Regions from separate parts of the Anoxybacillus sp. P3H1B genome, predicted to be linked through region 3. Evidence: riboswitches for the same ligand, from Rfam matches in the RefSeq annotation. Region 3 holds a riboswitch; each other region holds the start of a gene.
The links. A riboswitch is a leader RNA that binds a small molecule or an ion and turns the genes downstream of it on or off. The one in region 3 is predicted to bind cobalamin.
Positions count from the first base shown of each region.

Region 1: linked by a shared signal. The riboswitch ahead of AT864_RS12040 (ferredoxin) and the one ahead of AT864_RS17845 (hypothetical protein) in region 3 are both predicted to bind cobalamin.
Region 2: linked by a shared signal. The riboswitch ahead of AT864_RS00940 (ABC transporter substrate-binding protein) and the one ahead of AT864_RS17845 (hypothetical protein) in region 3 are both predicted to bind cobalamin.

Region 1 covers NZ_LPUG01000019.1:32,292-39,745, reverse strand. The annotation lists gene cobJ (precorrin-3B C(17)-methyltransferase) at 1-827, opposite strand, end outside; gene AT864_RS12060 (energy-coupling factor ABC transporter ATP-binding protein) at 1,082-1,918, opposite strand; gene cbiQ (cobalt ECF transporter T component CbiQ) at 1,935-2,648, opposite strand; gene AT864_RS12050 (energy-coupling factor ABC transporter substrate-binding protein) at 2,645-2,929, opposite strand; gene AT864_RS12045 (energy-coupling factor ABC transporter permease) at 2,933-3,673, opposite strand; gene AT864_RS12040 (ferredoxin) at 3,670-4,059, opposite strand; cobalamin riboswitch at 4,189-4,380, opposite strand; gene rraA (ribonuclease E activity regulator RraA) at 4,445-4,924, opposite strand; gene ubiB (2-polyprenylphenol 6-hydroxylase) at 5,411-7,087, opposite strand; gene AT864_RS12025 (phasin family protein) at 7,125-7,415, opposite strand.
Region 2 covers NZ_LPUG01000009.1:120,782-128,235, forward strand. The annotation lists gene AT864_RS00915 (bifunctional adenosylcobinamide kinase/adenosylcobinamide-phosphate guanylyltransferase) at 1-236, opposite strand, end outside; gene cobD (threonine-phosphate decarboxylase CobD) at 233-1,303, opposite strand; gene cbiB (adenosylcobinamide-phosphate synthase CbiB) at 1,278-2,210, opposite strand; gene AT864_RS00930 (adenosylcobinamide amidohydrolase) at 2,228-3,712, opposite strand; gene AT864_RS00935 (iron ABC transporter permease) at 3,715-4,767, opposite strand; gene AT864_RS00940 (ABC transporter substrate-binding protein) at 4,733-5,698, opposite strand; cobalamin riboswitch at 5,835-6,049, opposite strand; gene AT864_RS00945 (PH domain-containing protein) at 6,264-6,878, opposite strand; gene AT864_RS00950 (ABC transporter ATP-binding protein) at 7,272-7,454, shown strand, end outside.
Region 3 covers NZ_LPUG01000010.1:88,448-95,901, forward strand. The annotation lists gene prpB (methylisocitrate lyase) at 1-905, opposite strand, end outside; gene AT864_RS03985 (bifunctional 2-methylcitrate dehydratase/aconitate hydratase) at 999-2,447, opposite strand; gene mmgD (citrate synthase) at 2,544-3,650, opposite strand; gene AT864_RS17845 (hypothetical protein) at 3,674-3,916, opposite strand; cobalamin riboswitch at 4,103-4,308, opposite strand; cobalamin riboswitch at 4,771-4,951, shown strand; gene metE (5-methyltetrahydropteroyltriglutamate--homocysteine S-methyltransferase) at 5,253-7,454, shown strand, end outside.

The DNA.
Region 1 (7,454 bases), on a different contig from region 3:
TGATCGAGCGCCCACGGCTCGGCCTCCTTGCGCAGCCGTTCGTGCGGTTTTAGCCGCTGCTCCAGCTTATCCAAGCTATATTTCCGCTGGTATCCGCGCGGCGTAATCATCAGCCCATCATGCACAAATGTCGATGAATTGCCAATAATGACAGTCGTTAGCATACCTATATCATGTTCCAGCATATGTTCTAGATCTGTCATAACCACATTCTGCCGGGGGCGGTATGCGCTTTTCACCAGACCAACAGGGGTTTGTGGAGAACGGTAGCGCAGCAAAATGCGCTGAGCTTCGACAATTTGCCTCGTTCTCCTTCCGCTTTTTGGGTTATAAAGAGCAATGACAAAATCGGCCATCGCCGCTGCTTCAATCCGTTTCTCAATCACCGCCCACGGCGTCAAGTGATCGCTTAAGCTAATGGTACAAGCATCGTGCATAATAGGGGCCCCTAATAGCGCTGCACATGAATGGATGGCAGAAACTCCGGGAATGATTTCGACTTCTATTCCGCTTTCTTTTGTCCATCCCTTCTCAATTAATACCTCATATACAAGTCCCGCCATGCCATACACTCCTGCATCGCCGCTTGAAATAACCGCTACTTTCTTGCCCTTTTCCGCCCATTTCACCGCTTCCTGCGCTCGGCTCACCTCTTCTGTCATACCTGTGCTGATAATCGGCTTTTCTCCTATTAAATCCGCCACAAGCTCGATGTAAGTCTTATAGCCAATCACAATATCACTTTCTTCAATCGCTTGTCGTGCCCGTTTCGTCATGTGGTCGGCACTGCCCGGCCCAAATCCGATGACCAATAATTTTCCTTGCATTGTTTCACCTCTTTCTTTATGATTCAGCCTTCTCCTTTAGCCATGAAGGTTTAACAAGACGACAGCCGAGATTATGTCAGCAAAAGGTCAGATAGCAACGCTTCCAAAGTTCATCAATGTTTGAAAGCGGCTTGCGGCTCAAGAATTCAGCCATCAAAACTATAAAATGATGCCTCTATCACTCTAGAAGGCTGGGAACCTAGCAAACTGGCTAACCGTTTATGATTTAGTCTGATTTAAAGCATTTAAGAATCTTAAAAAAGCGCGTTCGCGTACCATTCTGCTTTTTCGCCTAATCGTTGCTTCAGCTCGCAAATATCGCGAGGGATTTTTGCGTCTTCGGGAAAAAGGGCGTTCCAAACGGAAGCAAGCAGCGGAATGCCGAGACGGTATTCTTGCAGTACGCTCGGCCGTGCAAACAGCTCTTGCGGTTCCCCGTGCATCACAATTTGCCCATCATGCATCACAAAGACGATGTCAGCCCATTTCAAAACAAAGTCAAAATCGTGAGTCGCAATGAATACCGTTGTTCCTGCTTGATGAATATCATTGATTTTTTCTACCAATCGCTCTGTTTGTAAGAGATCCAAATAGGCTGTCGGTTCATCTAACACTAGCAAATGCGGCCTCATGGCCATCACCGAAGCAAGAGTCAGCCATTTTTTTTGGCCGAGACTTAAATGGTGGACAGGCTTGTCCATCCATGATTGCAGGCCAAATTCACGAACCGTTCTGGCGATTTCCTGATTGATTTCTGCTTCATGTAGCCCCAGCTGATGCAAGCCAAAGGCTAATTCATCTCTCACAACAGGAGCCAAAAGCTGATGTTCTGGATTTTGAAAAACAATGCCTACCTCTCGGCGCCATTGTTGAATCGTTTGGCGCCGGTCATCCATTTTTTGCTCTTTCCAATAGATGCATCCGCGATTGGGGCGCAACAGCCCGTTCATATGCAAAAATAACGTCGTTTTCCCACAGCCATTATGGCCAATAAGCGCATATTTTTTCCCTCTGAAAATCTGAAGAGACACTCCCTTCAGCACTTCTTGGCCATGAGGATATTGGTAATACACCTCTTCTAATCTCAACATCTTTTTTTCCTCTCGATCATCTCATCCATATGAGTACCCCCATTCCGGCAATCGCCTCTACAATATAGCGCTTGCTCCATACACCACGCGTTTCGTTTTGAATATAGACAAGCTCATCGGAAAACCCGCGCGCCCGTAATGCGAGCAATAAAGCATGGTAAGCGCCCCATACTTTTTGCCAAAGCTGAAAAATAAGCATGGCGCCATGCCGCCAATGACTGCCGCCGTTGCGTGCTTTCATCGCCGTATACAATTCCTCCGCCGCCTGCTCAAACACAAAGACAAATCGATACATAAAAAATAGTAATTCAATCATAACGGATGGTATTTTCAGTTTTTTTAATACATAGAGCAACTCTGGAAACGGCGTTGTTACTAAAAGGAAAAATAAGCACGACCATGCTGCAATGGAGCGCAGCGATACATCGATTGCTGTCGGAATATTTCCTCGATTCACGGATATGTGCCATGAATCAAGGGAAATAAGCAAAATCGGCCAGCTAATTAAAAGGAAAAGGATGACCATTCCCAACGTTTTTACATATACTTTCCAAGAAACACCTGCATACCCAATCGTCCATATGGCTAGCCAGAAAATAATAAAAAGATGCGTTCCTCTGCTTCCTACCATAGTGTTCAAAAGCAAGAGAAAAGAGAATAAAGTCTTTTGTTCAGGCCGCAGACGGCGCAGACGATTATGATAGGCAATCATGTCAAAATGCCGAATCATTCCGCTTCATCTCTTCGACCGGCTCGACCTTTATAAACGCCGATAATATAGCCAATCACCCCGGCGCCAAGCGCGGCTTGCAAAGAAAATAACAATGTTTCCACTTCCCCACCCGGCGGTGAAAAGATCGTCTCAAACCAAGGCTTATAATCCGGGACGATCGTTTGAATCGCTTTTTCCGCTTGATCATCTGTACCGCCAAAATCCGAATTGCGAACCAATAGCAAGGGAGCGACAGCTAATACAAAAGCAAGAACAATAAGCAATAGATTTCGCTTCATCTGCTAGGCTCCTTTCTGAAGTTGATTCAGCTCTCGACTGCTGTAAGTAGATAAAAAGTTCCACACAACAACAGTCAGCAGCCCTTCGGTGATCGCGAGCGGTATTTGCGTAATCGCAAAAATTCCGGCAAATTTAAGAAATGAAGCTGCTACTCCTCCTGTTGTGTCGGGAAAAGCAAGCGCCAATTGCCATGATGTAACTACATATGTGGCCAAGTCAGAAAGAAAAGCGGCTAAAAAAATGACAAATCGCTGCGAAATGTTATACCTTTTTCCTAAACGATACACCCCGTATGCTACTAGCGGACCGCATACCGCCATGGACACCGCGTTCGCTCCTAATGTCGTCAATCCCCCATGCGCCAGTAGTAACGCTTGGAATAAAAGAACGATGCTCCCCATCACCGTCATCGTTAGCGGACCAAATAAGACGGCCCCGAGCCCGACTCCAGTCGGATGGGAGCTGCTGCCTGTCACCGATGGGATTTTTAACGCCGAAAGTACAAAGGTAAAAGCTCCTGAAAGCGCAATCAACAATTTTAATTCAGGATGGCGCTTTGTGATCTTCATCAGCGCTCGCACTCCTGCGATGAAAAACGGCAGAAAAACAATCCACCAAAATAGCGCCCATTTCATCGGCAAAAATCCTTCCATAATATGCATAGCATAGGCTGGTGTGCCGCTATTGACAGTAAAATAAACAACAAGGCCACATAGCAGCAGCAGAAACTTCCATTGCTTCATACCCTCTCCTCCTTGATGCTAGCTTTTTTAGTAATGCCAACCGCAGCTGTTGGATGGCACATCGATAATCCATCTTCTCCATACTGATAGGTGACAATATCTTTTAAAGGATCCCCATCTTTTAAATGTGTTTGGACAAGCTCTCTTCCTTTATCCGGCGTCACCCCCTTGTACCAAACTCCTTGCGGATACACGATTACGACGCACGCATCATTACAGCGGCCATTGCAGCGCGTTCTCGTTGTGTGTACAGTGCTGTCCAATTCCAGCCGCGCAATTTCATCACGAATGGCGATTGTCACCTCCTCTCCGCCTTTTCGCATGCAGCTGCCGCCGTTACAGATCAATATGTGATGCTTTACTCCAGTTAAATTCCACGTTGTCACACCGATCCTCTCCTTTTTGATGAAATAAAAAAGCACCTCTATCGATAGAGGTGCAGAAAAATGCATACGGCCAATCACAAATGCATATGTATACCATTCCCCCGCACGTCTACCTATAATCCCGTAGGTATCCGGCCGAGCAAATAAGGCAGGTCTCCTGACTTAGAATCATCGCTTCATTGCGCCTTCCCGAAGTTTCCTTCAGTGACATGATGCAATGAAGCTCCTCATCACAGTGGCGGGTACCGTGACGGCTTTTCACCGTACTTCCCTTTTAAGCCTGTCCCAATAGAGAAAGGCACCTTACTTGCTTTAGCAAACGATTCAATGATTCAGTTGTTCCTCCACAATGATATGATGAATTTTCGAAAAAAGTCAACCATTTTTATTTTTCGAACAGTTTTGTTTTAGCGACAACAACTCCATCGCTATCAACATACACATGCGCGCCCGGCTCCCAATGTACGCCCCCGAATTCAAGAACGCGATCACGCGCCCCTTTCCCTTCTTTTTTGCTTTTGACAGGGCATGTCCCAAGAGCGATTACGCCAAGCGGCATTTGCGCAATTTCAGCTGAATCGCGAATGCAACCATGGACAATCACGCCTACAAGTCCTCGTTCACAAGCGATTTGTGCCAGACGATCTCCGAGCAATGCACAATTTCGCGAACCTTTTCCATCAACAACTAACACCGTGCCTGCCGGAATGGTTTCTAGCGCTTCGCGAACGAGCACATTGTCCTCGAATACCTCAACAGTGGCAATCGGTCCGGAAAACTCTGTTTTTCCGCCATAAGAATGCAACGGTAATTGGCACACTTGCAGCTCCGACAAAAATTGATCACATAAATCTGCTGTCTTCATTTAATTTCCCTTCCCTCATTTTTCTTTGTCTATTAAATCCTTTTGACATTTTGAAAAAAAATCCTGCAAAATCCGTCAAAAAAAAACAGAGGAACGGTGAAATAAGAAGAACTAATATGGTTTCCCGCAAGTGTGGATGATCATTTTACTAAAAATATGGAATGATTGAGCTAGACACAAGCTTTTCTGCCATATGCATGCCCAGTCGGCAAGTCATTTGCTTGCCGACTACGGCAGAAAAGCTTGGAATCAAGTAATGCCAATGGTTTTTATTGGATCATCAGCACACCTGATTGTTTACATAAAATTATTATCGTAACACATTCTAGTCGAGCCTCTGCAGGCAGTCCCTATATAAGCAGGTTTCGACAGCACGCTTTGGCGTGACCGAGACAAGTCAGCGGCCTATCCTCTAACCGTGGTTCTCCATTTTATACAGCACGAGAAATAAAACAAGTAATCCACCACCAGCGATTAGGTCAACAGCTAAAACCGTCCGGATTTATAAATTAAATATAACAGCCATAAAAACATCAAAGAGGCGATACCAAACCCAATCTCAATTGCTGGAATTTTCCAAAGCAAAGTCGATTGCCTACCTAAAGAAGAGCCAATAATAATCCCTGCCATAATAATGCTGAAGGACAGCAGCACAATACTGAACGATAAGCGATTACTAATTTGATCTAATTTTTTTAAAAAAAGCGGCCATTCAGGAATATCCATTTTCAAATGCAGCTTTCCTTGTTTAATAAATGCCGTTAACTCCTTCATGTTCTTAGGGAAGTCCAGCAACATTTCTCCATAATTGAACACGCGCTTCCACACTTCTTCGGTTAGATGTTTAGGATGCAAGCGCTCCTTTAATAGCTGGCGGCCGAATGGTTCAGCAATATTGAGAATGTTCAGCTCCGGATCTAACTGCTCTGCTACGCCTTCCACTGTTAGCAACGTCTTTCCCAGAAGGGTTAAATCTTTCGGAATGCGAATAGAGTGTTGAAAGGCAACATGAAACAAATCATGAAGCGCCTCGCCAAGACTGATTTGGCTGAGCGGAACATTGTAGTATTTCTCTCTTAATTGTTCGATATCCTCATGCAATCGCGATACATCGACATGCTCAGGAACAAGCCCCATTTGATACAGCGATTTAATGATCCCATCTGTATTATGACGCATTAAAGCAATCACTAACGAAGAAAAGTGATATTTCATATCTGGCGTCAGACGCCCGATCATCCCAAAATCAATAAAAGCGATCACCTCCCCCGGCAATACGAATAGATTGCCGGGATGAGGATCTCCATGGAAAAACCCTTCTCTTAAAATTTGCTGCAAAATTGCCTTGGTTAGACGTTCGGCCAAATGTTTCAAGTCATATCCGCTTTCCTTCAGCCGCTCCAACTCGTTAAGTTTGATTCCTTCCACATATTCCATCGTTAGCACTTTTTTGCTTGAATACTCCCAAAATACTTTTGGAACATAAATGCTAGGATCTTGTTTAAATTGCTGAAAAATTTTATCAGCATTCCTCGCTTCAATCGTATAATCAAGCTCGGCCCGAAGAGATTGCGAGAATTCTTCAACCATATCGCCGATTTGATATTGCGCGGCCCATGAAAGGCGGCGCTCAGCGAGAATCGCTAAATCTTGCAGAATTTCTAAATCCGTTTCAATCATATGGACGATATTCGGGCGCTGAATTTTAACAGCGACTTGTTCTCCTGAATGCAAGATGGCTCGATGAACTTGTCCAATCGAAGCGGCCGCAATCGGAACCGCCTCGAACTGTTGAAACAATCGATCCACATCACTTCCTAATTCCTCATGAACCGTTCGTGCGACTTCGGCAAATGAAAAAGAAGAAACTTGATCTTGCAGCTTTTCCAATTCCCGAATAATAGGGCCAGGAATTAAATCCGGACGCGTGCTCGCAATCTGCCCCAGCTTCACGAAAGTTGGACCCAACTCCTGTAAAACGAGCCTGATTCGTTCTCCAATTGTTTTTTCATTCTTTTCCTGCGCATCGAAAAATAATCTTTGTGGAAGAGAAAGAAACTGGGAAAACCCGATTTCCTCCGCTACGATCCCAAAGCCATGGCGAATCAAAGCGACAGCGATCTCCCGATAACGACTTACATGACGCATCCTTTTTCCGGCCATTGGTTTGTCTCCTTTTGCAGCTCCAAAATCTTTTTATTTACTCGTTTTTCTGCTCCAAGCGTTGAATTCGTTCTTCTAATTGGCGAATATCCTCTTTTGTAGCTAAATCAAGTTTATCAAGCATTTGTTTAAACTGCTCACGCACAGCGCGTTGAAACTCCGCTTTCCCTTCTTCCTTTTGCCGAATCCATTGATCAATTACATCTTTTGACTCTTCTAAAGATAATTCTCCTCTTTTTACTAGCTCATCCACCAACTTCTCTGCTTGCTCTTTGCTGACAGCCGCCAAACCAAGACCAAATGCCAACATCTTTCTAATCATATCCATTCTTATCCTTCCTCCTTCATTATGTGTTTTTTACATCTT
Region 2 (7,454 bases), on a different contig from region 3:
CCAAATTGGGAGGCTAACTCATGTAAATGAAGCGGCTGCTCCCACGTGGTCCACTGGATGGATTGCTGACAGCGCCGTCGCTGATGATGAATGATGCGCTCCTTCATTTCCTGATCGGTTGTTTTCGCAGTCGCAATATAATGGACCGTATTTTGCCGCGAAGCAAGCGCTTGAATGCATTGCTCCGCAATTCCGCTTTTCCCACTGCGAACACCGCCGCTAATAAAGATCATCATGGCTGCCACCTCGTGAAAAACGATAGAAGCTGATCATTTTCTCTTTTGCTCCTCACAGCAAAACGCAAATAGCGGCCCTCGAGTCCCATGAAATTTTTTGTATGCCGAGGAATGAATCCCTCTTGTAGCAAATCATAAAATAAACGATCCATTGAACCACTAGGCGCTCGTAACAAATAAAAATTTACAGCTGATGGTGATACGTAATAGCCCAATTGCCGAAACGCCGCCGTCATTCGCTCTCGTTCCTTAGCGATCATTCGCTTCGTATGGACGACAAACTCGTTCATTGGCAACAGGCGCAGAGCGAGCTGCTGTGCTACTTGACTTATGCTCCATGGCGGCTGAAGTGCTTCAAGCTGCTCAATGATCTCGTGACGAGCTGCGATATAGCCCACACGTACCCCCGCTAAATGATACATTTTTGTTAAAGAACGAAGCACGATCAGACGCGGAAAAAAATCTAGCCATTTTATAGCGGTAAAAGAAGGTTCGCAAAATGGAATAAACGCCTCATCAATCACGACAACCGTCCGTTTTTGCTCCGCTTTTTCCAACAGCCAACGGAGCTGTTGCGGCTCCATCACGATCCCAGTCGGATTATTAGGCTGGCATAAGAAAATAACATCGGTCTGTTCGATCAGCTTAAGCCAGTCCTCTTGCTTGTACATCCATTGGCTTGCTTCATCAGCCATGATGGAAACAATCTCACAGCCGCGGGCAAGACAAGCGAGGCGATATTCAGAAAATGTCGGTTCCGCAATGCCGATTCGTTTCCCGGAAAATAATTGCGCTAGGAGATCAATACATTGTGAAGCGCCGTTCCCAAGCAGTATTTGCTGAACATCGAGCTGCTCCATACGTGCAAGATAGCGCTTCAATTCTGAAGCTGACGGATCTGGATATTCCATTGCCCATTGATAAAACTCTGTTTGTGTAGGCCAGACAGCAAGAGGAAGGGGGAACGGATTGGTATTGACACTAAAATCAATCCATTCATCCGGAATAGAGAGACCGACGCTTTGATATAATTGTTGCGGATTAGCCCCATGTGCCGGCAGCTTCAACGATCATCCCTCCTAACGAAAGCAGTGCAAGAAATACGACAACCGTTCGAAACATCACATGAACAGCTTGGCGAATGTGCTCTTTTTTCAGCTCAACCAGCGCCTCTCCTATTTTCGGACGTTGCGAGATGACGCCTTGATACGTGTTGGTTCCTCCTAGCTGTACGCCCAACAAGGCAGCCATGGCAGCTTCGCCCCAACCGCTATTCGGGCTTGGGTGCTTGCGGGCATCGCGCAACACCAGACGAAGGCAGCCGCGAATGTGCCGGCTATTTCCAAGCACCATCACAATTCCCGTCAACCTAGCTGGTATGTAATTTAATACATCATCTAGCCGTGCAGATGCCCAGCCAAAATCGCCATATTTCTCATTTTTATAGCCAAGCATAGAATCGCACGTATTAACAGCGCGATAAACTAAAGCCAATGCTCCGCCGCCGACAAGCGCATAAAAAAGCGGTGCCGTAATTCCATCGCTCGTATTTTCAGCCACCGTTTCGACACAAGCTCTAACAATTTCCGGCTCATTCAGCGTTTCCGTATCGCGGCCAACAATCATGCTTAGCTCGTTTCTTGCCTTTTCTATATCTCCTTGTTCAAGCGGAATCATCACATTCCACGCTGCCTCTTTTAAACTTTTGGCGGCAATCGTCGTAAACATAAGCAAAGCTTCGATTACGACGCCAAATACAACGGAAACGCGGTAGCTTTCATATATGATGATCGAACTGATTCCATAGACCACTGCAACAACGATTCCAATCGTTACGATCCCTTTTACCCGCCGCATTCGTCCACGATTCAGCCGATGATCCAGCCAGGCAATCAATCGGCCCATTCCGCGCACCGGGTGCGGCAACCAACGCGGGTCACCGATGAAAAAATCAATGACGACCGCTAAAGCCATTGCGAGCAAATGATAGGTCACTTCCCATCGCCTCTCCGTTTTTTATATTTGCGCAACGCTTCCGTTGTCGCCTCATACACAAAACGGCCAATCGCTTTGCCAAGCGGCGTAGCCGTTCCAGCATACTCAAACAAGCGTCCTGTTTGTGATGAGGCAATGGCAATGCAATCAGTGGATGTGCCAGTAGCCAGCGTATGTGTTTCCGGATCAAGTACGTGTGCATCATATAACGCTTTCACTTTCGCTTCCGTTGTCGTCATCATGGCCTGTACAAATGCTGTCTCATTTAATTGGCCATCAATAAAAATAAATACGTTAATCGTACCGATTCCTTCCGCTGTCTCCCTTTTTTCCCACGCTTTTGCAGCATCCACCGCATTTCCAACGCCCGCGGTCACCATCACGAATAATGGCACTTCCTCTTCGCTGCTCTTTATCCATACGGCATCCTCTAAATAGACAGCGGTCATCATGCCAATGGTACGATGCACGGCAAAAGAATGGGATTGTAAATATTGCTTCATTTCTGTCTCTGGATCATCACAGCGATAATGCTTCGGCACATGTCTATTCACAAAGTGTGTAGCCCATTGAAAACCAGCGCCAACCACAGCCGATGACAGCACTTTAAAAGGCTGCGGTGTGGTAATGACAATCTGTTCGCCGTCTTGAGCAATCGTTAACGCACTTAAGGAATCGTTCTGTTGCCTCGTATCGGAATAGGTCTGAGGAACAAACGTGAGAAGCGGCTTGGACACAACGGGATGCGCTTGACGCCGCACAGACGCTTGAAATACGGTTTCTAATTGTTTTTCTTCAATCATATCGCTTGGTTCGCCGAGTCCCGCCATCTTTCCTTCATGAAGCAACAAAAGCCGGTCACAATATAAGCTAGCTAGATTCATATCATGAAAAATGGCTACAACCGTTAACTGATTTTCTTCTGTCCATTTTTTTAATTGATCTAGCAGTTTGATTTGTTGGGCAATATCCATGTGGTTGGTCGGTTCATCGAGAAAAAGCAAGCTCGGCTTTTGGGCAAGCGCTCTTGCTAAATAGACGCGCTGCCTTTCTCCACCGCTTAAACGGTCGATGGTTTCCTGTTCTTTATGTGCCATCCCCACTTGTTCAAGCGCTTCGGCTACCGCCTGTTCATCCTCCTCTGTCCATGTTGGAAATAACCCTGTTTGATGGGCATAGCGTCCTAACTCTACCGTTTCTTTGACAGTATAGCCAAATGCTGAATCGGCGCTTTGCGGGAGAACAGCGACAAGGCGCGCCAGTTCTTTTGACGAAAAGGAAGCAAGCGGGACGGCGTTCAGTGTAATGGTCCCCTTTTGTAAAGAAAGCTCTCTGCTTAACAGCTTTAATAATGTTGTTTTGCCGCTGCCGTTAGGTCCTAAAATTCCAAAAAACTGTCCTTGTTCCACAGTGAAGGTAATGTTCTGCAACACCGCTTTTTCTCCGTATTGATAGGAAACATCATGAACGTTTAACATCATTTTCACGTCTTCCTTTTCATTCTATTTAAAAATAACCCCGCAAACAAAGGTGCGCCAATTAACGAAGTAATGATGCCGATCGGCAATTCACTCGGTGAAATCATGGTTCGCGCCGCTAAATCGGCTAGCACTAAAAAAGCGCCCCCGTATAAAAGCGATAGCGGTAAAAGCAAGCGATGATTCGGTCCCGCAACAAGACGAATCATATGAGGAACGACCAAGCCCACAAAGCCAATCGCCCCCGACACAGCAACAGCCGCCCCTGTTAATAAGGAAGCGCCGATTAAAATGACCAGCTTGCGCTTGGCAACATGGACACCTATGTGAGCAGCTGCCTCTTCACCAAAGGCAAAAGCGTTTAACTCGCGGTGATTCACTAATAACAGCAAACATCCTATTATAAAAAACGGAAGCATCATGACAACATATTTCCAGCTTCGCATCGCGACGCTTCCCATCAACCAAGTAATAATTTGCCGCAGTTCCTCTCCTGTCAGCGCAATCATAAGCGAGATCAACGCGCTGAAAAATGCGCTGAAAATAATTCCGGTTAAAATGATCGTTTCCACTGACATGCGCGGATCGACGGCGCGAGTAAAAAACAAAACGAGAAAAAGAGTCAGCAATCCAAACGCAATGCTCATGATCGGTAATGTAAACGATCCAAACCACGGCAATTGCAGATGAAAGAACAAAACGACGACCGCTCCGACTGACGCGCCCGATGATACTCCAAGCGTATAAGGATCAGCCAATGGATTTTTTAGCAATCCTTGAAACGCCGCTCCCGCCAACGAAAGGGAAGCGCCGACTAAAAAAGCCAAAACAACGCGCGGCAAGCGGATGGCCATCACAATTTGCACAAGCGTATCAGGAATGTCAGGGGACGGCGCAATTCCCCACCATTGCTCTAAAAAAATGTCAATAATAGACGAAAAGGGAATCGATAGTGAGCCTATCGATATCCCTAACAACATGCACACGACCACCGCCGTAAGAGCGATGACGTAGGCAATTATATTATTTAAAGATTTCCGGATAAATGACTTTGGCAAGTTCCTCTACCCCTTCAACAAGGCGTGGGCCTGATCTTGTGACTAAATCAGAATTCACCTCATATACGCGTTGATTTTTAACCGCCGAAACGTCCTTCCACGCCGGTCGTGCCATCACTTGCTTTACAGCATCTTTCACATAGTCTCCATACGTGACAACAATTACATCCGGATTGAGCGCTACCGCTTTTTCTTCCGTAAACATCGGCCATCCTTCTTGATCGCCAGCCACGTTTTCTGCTGAAATCGCTTGCAGCATGTCATTGATAAATGTTCCCTTTCCTGCTGTATAAATTTGTGGCGCCGGCTGCACTTCCACCCATACTTTTACCGGATTTTTCACGTTTTTTGCTTTTTCCTTGATGGCTTCAAGCTTTGATTTCATCTGGTTAACAATTTGATCGGCTTTTTTCGTTGTCCCTGTTGCTTGTCCAATTAATTGGATCGAATGGTAAACATCATCAAATGTTTTGGCATCGTTCACAACAAGCACTGTAATTCCCGCATCCTTCAGCTGCTGCAGGCCGTCCCGCGAATTATGGGCACTCGATGCGTGGGCAAGCACTAAATCAGGCTTGAGTGAAATAATTTTCTCCACGTTAAACTCCATGCCGCCAATTTTTTCTTTATTTTTTACATCTTCCGGATAGTTATCAAAATCACTGACTCCAACAATTTTCTCTCCTAAACCAAGTTCATAGGCAATTTCCGTATTGCTCGGAATTAACGAAACGATTTTTTTCGGTTCGGACTGAATCGTGACCTCTTCCCCTAATCCGTCCTTAACGGTTACCGGGAAAGCAGCTGTTGCTTCTTGCTTCGCATTGGATGAATGAGTGGATTTGTCTGTTTCTTGATTACCGCACGCGGCAAGAAGGCCGAACGTCAGCATCAACACAAGCAGCCACGTATAATACCTCAGTTGCTTCATCATGGTTTCTCCTCCTGCACATATAAATTAAAAAATGCCCATCCCGGACGGAATGAGCAAGAAACGACAAACCATAGAGTTGTGGCAGCATAATAACCACCTTTTGCCGTTTCGCCATCTCACCCCCCGAAGATTGGAAACATCGAGCAGTCAGGGCAGGTCTACTGACTTATGCTTCATCCTACTTTGAACCTTCCCATGCGGCCAACAGCTTGCCCATCAATACCGCACAGTGGTTATTTCATTTCGTCAGCATTTACAGTTGCGGGGACAGTTCTGGATTCGCACCAGATTCCCTATTAAGCCTATTAGCGATTCGCTCACTTCGGCACCCTTCTGCATCGATATACAATTGTAAAAAATAATCGAACAATTGACAGTTACAATATTAAAGGACGAAAGGCTGTTTGGCAACAAAAAAATGACGGAATTCGCCATTTTTCCCGTCTCTACTTATACGGATCTCATTTTTTAACGCATTGGCGTGATGAAAGCACATCCACCGACTTACCGCAAAAACGACTCGAACAGCAGTTTATCGCCATTCGAGTCGTTTGGATCGCTATTAATTGTTAATATAGCGTTCAAATACATCCCCAAAATCTTTCACTGTATACTGCTTCTTAGTCTCAACAAGCCAGTTGAACGCGATTTGATTTAGCTCTTTAAACTGTTCAGCAATGCTGTTTGGAGTGCTGGCGACACGCCCTAGCACGGAGGAGGCAACATCGAGACTTTTTCGCGCAAAGTCGAGCGTCGTTTCATTTTCATGGCAAATTTCTGAAATTTTTAAAAGTGCTTTATATAAATCTTTCACTTCTTCCAGATGCTTTTTATGCACATCAATCGAATAGTGCTCCGATCCGATAGTAAATTTAATCTCTACATCTAAATCGACCGTGCCTGCCGTCTCAAGCGATACGCCGGCAATTGGATGCTTATAGTAATCATAACGGCGCAGCGTTCGCTTTTTACTTGTCGCGCTCGTCCCATCTAAATGAATAAGCGCTCGGTTAGTAAAGCAATATTCATCTGATTTGGACTTAATCAAAAAATAAATCTTTTCTCCATCTTCATGCATCACATAATCGTCTGCGTCCACTTTATCATAATTTTCGGGTTTAATGACAGAGCCGATATCACTTAATCCGAGAACATCAGCAGCAACTTTGCCAAACATCCAGCATCTCCTCCCCTTTCTTTTCTTACAATCCCATTATACCATCCATTTGCTTTCCAGATCCGATAAACAGAAAAAATAAAAAATGGATTTATAGCCGATTCAAAAGCACAATCCTTTTTTAACAGATGGAGGCAAATCATAGAACACTGTCCAATACAACTTTTTATAAACGTCATTCTTCGCTGAAACCTCCGTGCCTTGTCACAGGATCAAGAGACGATGCGAGTGCTATAATATATTTATGATGATGTCCCAAAGTTCATATTCTGTTCATAAACATCAAGTACAATACATACACGACAGCATAAAAATCATAGCAAAAAGAGTGGTGATCAAATCGTGCAAAAGCAATCATTAGAAGAAAAAGCAGACTGGCGCTCGTTTATCTGGATGATTCAAGCAACGAAGCCGCCTAAAATGATCATGATTATTGCGCTATTCTTAAGCGTGGCGTCTTCCATCGTCAGCTTAACGATTCCGCTATTTACGAAAAAAATGATCGATGGCTTCACCGTTTCATCATTAAATAAAACGACGATCATTTTGCTTGTTGGCGCCTTTATTGCGCAAACG
Region 3 (7,454 bases):
TCATCATCAGGAAGAACGGTTTTTGCAATGGTCTGATCGAGAGCTTCAAAATCGTAATAATGAATGACATCATATAATTCTTTGCGTGATTGCATCTGGTCAAGCTCGTTTTTTTGCGTGCCGGTTGTTAAAATCGCTTCATATACTCGCTCATACGCTTTTGCAGCAACCCGAAGCGAAGTGACCGGATAAATGACCATAGAATAGCCGAGAGATGCAAATTCTTCAGCAGTATAATATGGAGTTTTTCCGAATTCTGTCATATTTGCGAGCAGCGGAATCGAGATGGCTTGTTTCATCTTAGCGAAATCGTCTTTGCTTGTTAATGCTTCTGGAAAAATGGCATCTGCGCCTGCTTCCGCATATCGGCGTGTCCGCTCAATCGTTTGCTCAATTCCTTCGACGGCATACGCATCGGTGCGAGCCACGACCACAAGTGAAGGGGCTACTTCCTTCAACACTTTAATTTTTTGTACCATCTCTTCTGGAGAAACGAGCTTCTTACCATTCAAATGGCCGCATTTTTTTGGCAGTTCCTGATCTTCGATTTGCACGGCAGCCACACGTGCTTCCACCATTTCTTTTGCTGTGCGTGCCGTGTTAAGAATGCCGCCAAACCCTGTATCAATATCCACTAGCAACGGCAAATTGGTCGCACGAACTAGCTCTCGTGCTCGCTGTGCCACTTCTTCTGAAGTAATAATGCCTAAATCAGGAAGCCCACGGCTGGCGGTAAACGCTGCTCCTGATAAATAAAGAGCTTGAAAGCCGACTTTTCTGGCAATAAGGGCCGCCATTCCGTCATGAGCGCCTGGAATTTGCAAAATTTCCGGGGCGTTCATTAAATAGCGAAATCGTTCGGCAAGTTCGTGTTGTGTTGATTCACGTTCGACAATCCAAACCAAAGGAGCTCCCTCCCTTTCCAATGAATTTTTCAAGGCATAAGCATTCATTTTCTCCTAGCTTCAAGAGAAACCTGCTTTAGTATTTTTAAATGATTAAATGACAAATAAATCGACAAATTCATGTACAGGGGTAGCTGCGAGCCGGTCTTGATCGAGAGAAATGTCTAAGATGCGGTCAATCTGTTTTTTTGGAAAACGTGTTTCAAGGTTTTTCGTGTATTTTTCTAATAACTTAGGGATTGCTTCCTGGCGGCGGAAACGATGTCCGATCGGATATTCGCGGACGATTTGCCTTGTTTCGCTGCCATTCTGAAAGCGAATTTGTACGGCGTTAGCAATCGAACGCTTTTCTGGATCAAGATAGTCACGGCTGTATTGTTTATTTTCGATAACGGTCATTTTCTCGCGAAGCGCATCGATTCTTGGATCTTTCGCGATTTCGTCTTCATAGTGATCAGCCGTTAAATCTCCGTAGATAAGACCGACCGCTGTGATGTATTGAAGGCAATGGTCGCGATCGGCAGGATTATGCAATGGCCCGGTTTTATCAATAATGCGGATGGCTGATTCATGGGTTGTAATGATAATCTCCTCAATTTCGTCCAGGCGATCCTTCACTTCAGGATGGAGCTCAATGGCGCACTCGACTGCTGTTTGGGCATGGAACTCAGCAGGATAAGAAATTTTGAAAAGAACATTCTCCATTACATATGATCCAAGAGAACGAGCAAGCTTCAACTTTTGCCCTTTGAATAGCACATCTTCAAATCCCCAATTTGGTGCGGAAAGAGCAGTTGGATATCCCATTTCACCTGTTAAAGACATGAGTGCAAGACGAACAGCTCGACTTGTTGCATCTCCAGCAGCCCACGATTTTCGCCATCCTGTATTTGGGGCGTGACGATATGTACGCAGGCTGGAGTTATCGAGCCAAGCATTCGATAGGGCATTGATTATTTCTTCGCGTCCCCCGCCGAAAAGCTTGGTGACAACAGCTGTCGACGCCACTTTAACGAAGAGTACATGGTCTAATCCTACGCGATTTAAACTATTTTCCAGTGCAAGCACTCCTTGAATTTCATGGGCCTGAATCATCGCTTTCAGCACATCGCTCATGTTCAGCGGCTTTTTTGCTTGCGAAATATTGCGGCGGCTTACGTAATCAGCAGCGGCTAAGATGCCCCCGAGATTATCAGAAGGGTGTCCCCATTCCGCAGCTAGCCATGTATCATTATAGTCAAGCCAGCGAATCATGCAGCCGATATTAAATGCACCTTGGACGGGATCAAGAACAAAAGAAGTTCCGGGAATGCGGCAGCCGTTAGGAACGACGGTCCCTGGCACAATGGGGCCTAACAGTTTTGTGCATTCCGGATAGCGGAGTGCAAGAATGCCGCAGCCTAACGTGTCCAATAGGACATAGCGAGCTGTTTCGAATGCTTCATGACTTTCGATTTTTCCGTTAAGAACATAATCCGCAATTTGAACAAGCAATTCGTCTGTTTGTTGTTTTTCATTATTTTTTATTAAAACTTCACTCATGAATCTCTTCCTTTCTAGACTCCATTTATATTATGATAAAAAGAAGAGGAATTGCTGGCCCCAATTCCTCTTCGGGTGAGCGTTTAATCTGCTTTTTCAGTTCACTTGCAGGTGGCGCTCTCCGACATATTTGACGCGAGGGCGGTATAGCCGGTTATTGTTATGCTGTTCAATCACGTGGGCGCAAAGGCCGGCGGTTCGGGCACTAAAGAAAATCGGTGTGTAAAGCTCAATTGGAATACCAAGCAAATAATAGACAGGAGCAGCATAGTAATCTAGATTTGGATAGAGTCCTTTTTCTTCTCTCATAATTGTTTCTCCCGCCTCGCACATTTCGAGCAGAGTCGTGTCGCCGCGGACTTCGCTAAGCTCTTGAAGCGCCTTTTTCATAAGCAAGGCTCGTGGATCCATCTTTTTCATGTATACGCGATGACCAAATCCCATAATTCGTTCCTTATTGGCTAGCTTTTGATAGAGCAGCTGTTTGTATTTTTCTGGCGATTCCGCTTCTTTGAGCATATACATAACGGCCTCGTTGGCTCCTCCATGAAGATGCCCCTTTAACGATGACACAGCCCCTGTCAATGCTCCGTACAAATCGGCGTGGGTGGAGGAAATGACCCGCGCTGTAAATGTCGAGTTTGGCAGCTCATGTTCAATATAAGCGATGAGCGAACGGTCAAATATTTTCACTTCCAGCTCGCTTGGTTGCTTCCCTGTCAGCATATATAGAAAATTGGCGCTGTAAGAGAGTTCTTGGTGCGATGGAACGACTGGCTGGTTATGCAACAAGCGATGGCTGCTTGCAATAATGGCAGGTACTTGAGCCAAAAGCTTAATCGCTTTTTCTTTATTAGCCGCTTCTGTTCGTTCATCGAGATGTGGGTCAAAGCTGGCTAAAACGGAAATACCGGTTCGCAGTGCATCCATCGGATGGGTAGTTTGCGGCAGCTGCTTCAAAATTTTCACCAGTTCTTGCGGCAGTGTTCTTTGTGTGTGAAGCTGCATTTCAAAGCGCTCTTTTTCTGGCTGTGACGGTAGTTTTCCTTCAATAAGCAGATGTGCTGCCTCGGTATATGTTTTGGTTTCTACAAGCTTGATCAGATCATATCCCCGGATGACGATTTCTTCATTCTCCACATCAAGAAATGAAATTTTCGTTTCAGCCGCTATGATTTCTTCTAATCCTGGACGAAATTCCAAAAAGATCCCTCCTTAATTTAAAATCATTTGCTTTCGTCGGCCGACTCCTTGCTGAAAACAAGTTCTTGTCGTATTTCTTGATATGCTTGCTGCAAATTAGCACGGCATGATGGCTGTTCTGACAAAGGGAGGCGGACGGCAATTTCCGATTGATAATGATCGTACAGATCCATTAAAGAAACGGGTGGATGTATTGTAAAATTGTTCATGACCGTTTGCTTAAACGCTTCCAAAAAATATTGCTTTGTTCCGAATGTGTTGTGCATGATGTCTGTCCTTTCGTTCTCAAGTTCCAATACGATTCGAATGATGGACATGCGCTTGAAGCAAATAAAAAAAGCATCTTCGCAAATGAAGATGCTGAAAAAGCGCATACGATCCCCTATGAAAAACATATACAAAAAAACATATGTTTTTTCCGCTTCCTCAACACCCCCTATCCTCGTAGGTTTTTGGTGTGGACCGAATCAGGCAGGTCTCCTGGCTTATGTTCATCGCTTCCTAGCCCCTTCCCGTTGATATGTCAAGCATTCAACAGTGGTTTTGGCAGGTTGCTCCCATTTACAGTTGCGGGACAGCGTCGGATTTGCACCGAACTTCCCTTTTAAACCGGTCAAGCGCTCTTTTGCTTACCGATACCTGATCCTAACCAAAGTTATTCAATTTTCAAGTTCACTATATCATATTTTTTCTGAGACGAAAACAAAAAAATTCTTAACTTTCTAACAGGTGGCCTGGGCTGCTTCCGACAGTGTTCGATCATGAAAGTTATCTAGATATAACTTAAGGATGAAAAATGAGAAGGTGATGCTCCGATTTCGACGGTTGAGCATTCGAACAACACGGTCTACAGCTTATTGGTTGATACTTGTTACGCTTTGAAACTGGAATGCTCTTTTTGAATGGTTAATCTTAATAAAAGCGATCGACTTCTGTCGAAATTAGATTTGCGCCATGAATCAGAAGACTTAATCTCCTTGACAATTTTTTCGAAGAATGATAGGGTTATTGTAAAATTTTTCTGATACTTCATGACAGGCTTAGAATGGAGGTTTGAAGCGTTTTTTTCTTGGCGAACAAGAAAATAAATGTGGGAACAGGTTCCAAAGGTGAGTCAAGACTAAATGGCCCAGTCCAAGGCTCCCTGCGGATGAAAAGGGAAGACCGGTGAGATTCCGGCACGGTCCCGCCACTGTAATAGAGGAGCTTTCCGCTTTACTGCCACTGATCAAAGATTGGGAAGGCGAGCGGAAAGCAATGATCCTTAAGTCAGGAGACCTGCCTGTTCTGACAACACTGCTTTTACCTACGGAGGATAGGGAGGTGTTCATCATGGACAAAGGGATTAATCCTTTTTTATGGCATTTCTAGCTTCCGTTGGAGCGTTAGGAATGCTTTTTTATTATTCGGAAAAAGAAATATGACGTCAAATCGCGGTGAATGCGGGGAGATGTGAGGAGAAGAGCAACTCAGCTGGAAGGATGAACGGGAAACCGAGCCATCGAATGGACAACATAGATTTCCTATCAGGCAAGTCCCGCCTAAAGATCAGGTAGAGAGTGGAAAAACGATAAAAATAAAATGATAGGAGAGAGTGAGGAAATGAAATCAAGCAATCTTGGCTATCCACGTATTGGGGAAAAACGAGAGTGGAAAAAAGCATTAGAATCTTTCTGGAATGGAGAGATAGACGAAAAAATTTTTTTGGACACGATGCAGTCCATTCGTCTAAACCATATCAAAAAGCAGCGGGAAATAGGGATTGATCTTGTGCCGGTTGGCGACTTTACCCTTTATGATCATATGCTTGATACAGCGGCTATGTTTGGTTTCATTCCTGAACGTTTCGATTATCAGGGGGGAGAGGTTCCTCTCTCAGTTTATTTCGCGATGGCGCGCGGCAATGAAAAAGCACCAGCATGCGAAATGACGAAATGGTTTAACACCAATTATCATTACATTGTTCCAGAATGGAGCAAGGAACAAAGCTCCCGCCTGCATATAACAGAAAACAAACCATTAAAGGATTTTCGGGAAGCGAAGGAGAAATTAGGAGTTGAAGGAAAGCCTGTTTTGATCGGACCTTATACGTTTATGAAGCTTTCCAAAGGCTATGATGAAAAGCAATTTTCCTATTTTCTATCATTGCTGCTTCCGCTTTATGAGCAAATACTAAAGGAGCTGGAGCGCGAGGGGGTAAAATGGATACAGATTGATGAACCCATTCTTGCTACTTCCTTAACCAAAAAAGAGATGGAGGAATTTGTATCTGTTTATGAGCGGTTGCCTCAAGCTGCTCCTAACTTAAAGATGATGTTGCAGACATACTTTGAGGCAGTAGACTGGTATGAAGAACTAATGAAGCTTCCTGTTAGCGGGATTGGCCTTGATTTTGTTTATGGCCTAGAGAAAAATTTGCGCCATTTATCGAAGAGCGGTTTTCCAGAAGATAAAGTGCTAGCGGCAGGGGTGATTGATGGACGCAATATTTGGCGGACCGACCTGTCGGCAGCCAGCCGTCTCGTGGAAAAAATTTTGCATTCTGTCCCATCTGAACGGTTATGGCTGCAGCCATCAAATAGCTTGCTGCATGTCCCTGTTACGACAACATACGAAAAAACATTGCCTTTGAACTTGCAGCAGATGCTGGCATTTGCTGATGAAAAGCTGGAGGAGCTTGTGTATTTAACAGAACGATTCATCGATGGCGAAGGAAAGCGCGCTCATTATTATGCTCAAAATCAACAAGCGCTTCATTTATGGAAAAAGGATGCTTCAAGATATAATGCGAACGTGCACAAGGAGTGCGAGAACCTAACGAAGGCGCAGCTTGAGAGAGCATCATCCTATTTGGTACGGCAAAAGAAGCAGCAAGAAATAAGCCAGCTTCCAATATTGCCAACGACGACAATTGGCAGTTTTCCACAGACAGCAGAAGTGCGGAAAGCGCGCCAAAAGCTCAAAAAAGGCGAGTGGAGCCAGCCGCAATATGAGCGCTTTATTGAAGCAGAAATTAAGAGATGGATCGATATTCAAGAAAAAATAGGATTAGATGTTTTGGTGCACGGTGAATTTGAAAGAACCGATATGGTCGAGTTTTTCGCCGAAAAATTAGGGGGCTTTGCCTTTACTGAAAATGGATGGGTGCAATCATATGGTTCGCGCTGCGTTCGCCCGCCGATTATATACGGCGATGTCGAATTTTTGCAGCCGATGACGGTTAAGGAAAGTGTATACGCACAATCGTTAACAGAAAAAATAGTTAAAGGAATGCTCACAGGTCCTGTCACTATTTTAAATTGGTCATTTGTTCGTGATGATCTGCCTCGACATAAAGTAGCGGAGCAAATTGCCCTTGCGTTGCGAAACGAAATCAAAGCACTAGAGGAATCAGGAATTTCAGTCATTCAAGTGGATGAGCCCGCTTTGCTTGAGGGACTTCCGCTAAAAGAAGAAAAGAAGCAGGAATATTTAGAGTGGGCTGTACGGATGTTTCGTGTAGCCACTTCCATTGTAAAGGATGAGACGCAAATTCATACTCATATGTGCTATTGTGATTTTTCGTCTTATCTGCCTGTCATCAATCAAATGGATGCAGATGTAATTTCAATTGAAACATCCAGAAGCCATGGTGAAATGATTTCTGTTTTTGAAAAAGAAACATATCCGAAAGGAATTGGATTAGGCGTTTATGATATTCATAGTCCGCGAGTTCCGTCTGTAGCGGAAATGGCGGAAATGATTGAAAGATCTCTGCAAGTCTTGAACCCGGAACAATTTTGGGTCAATCCCGATTGCGGGCTA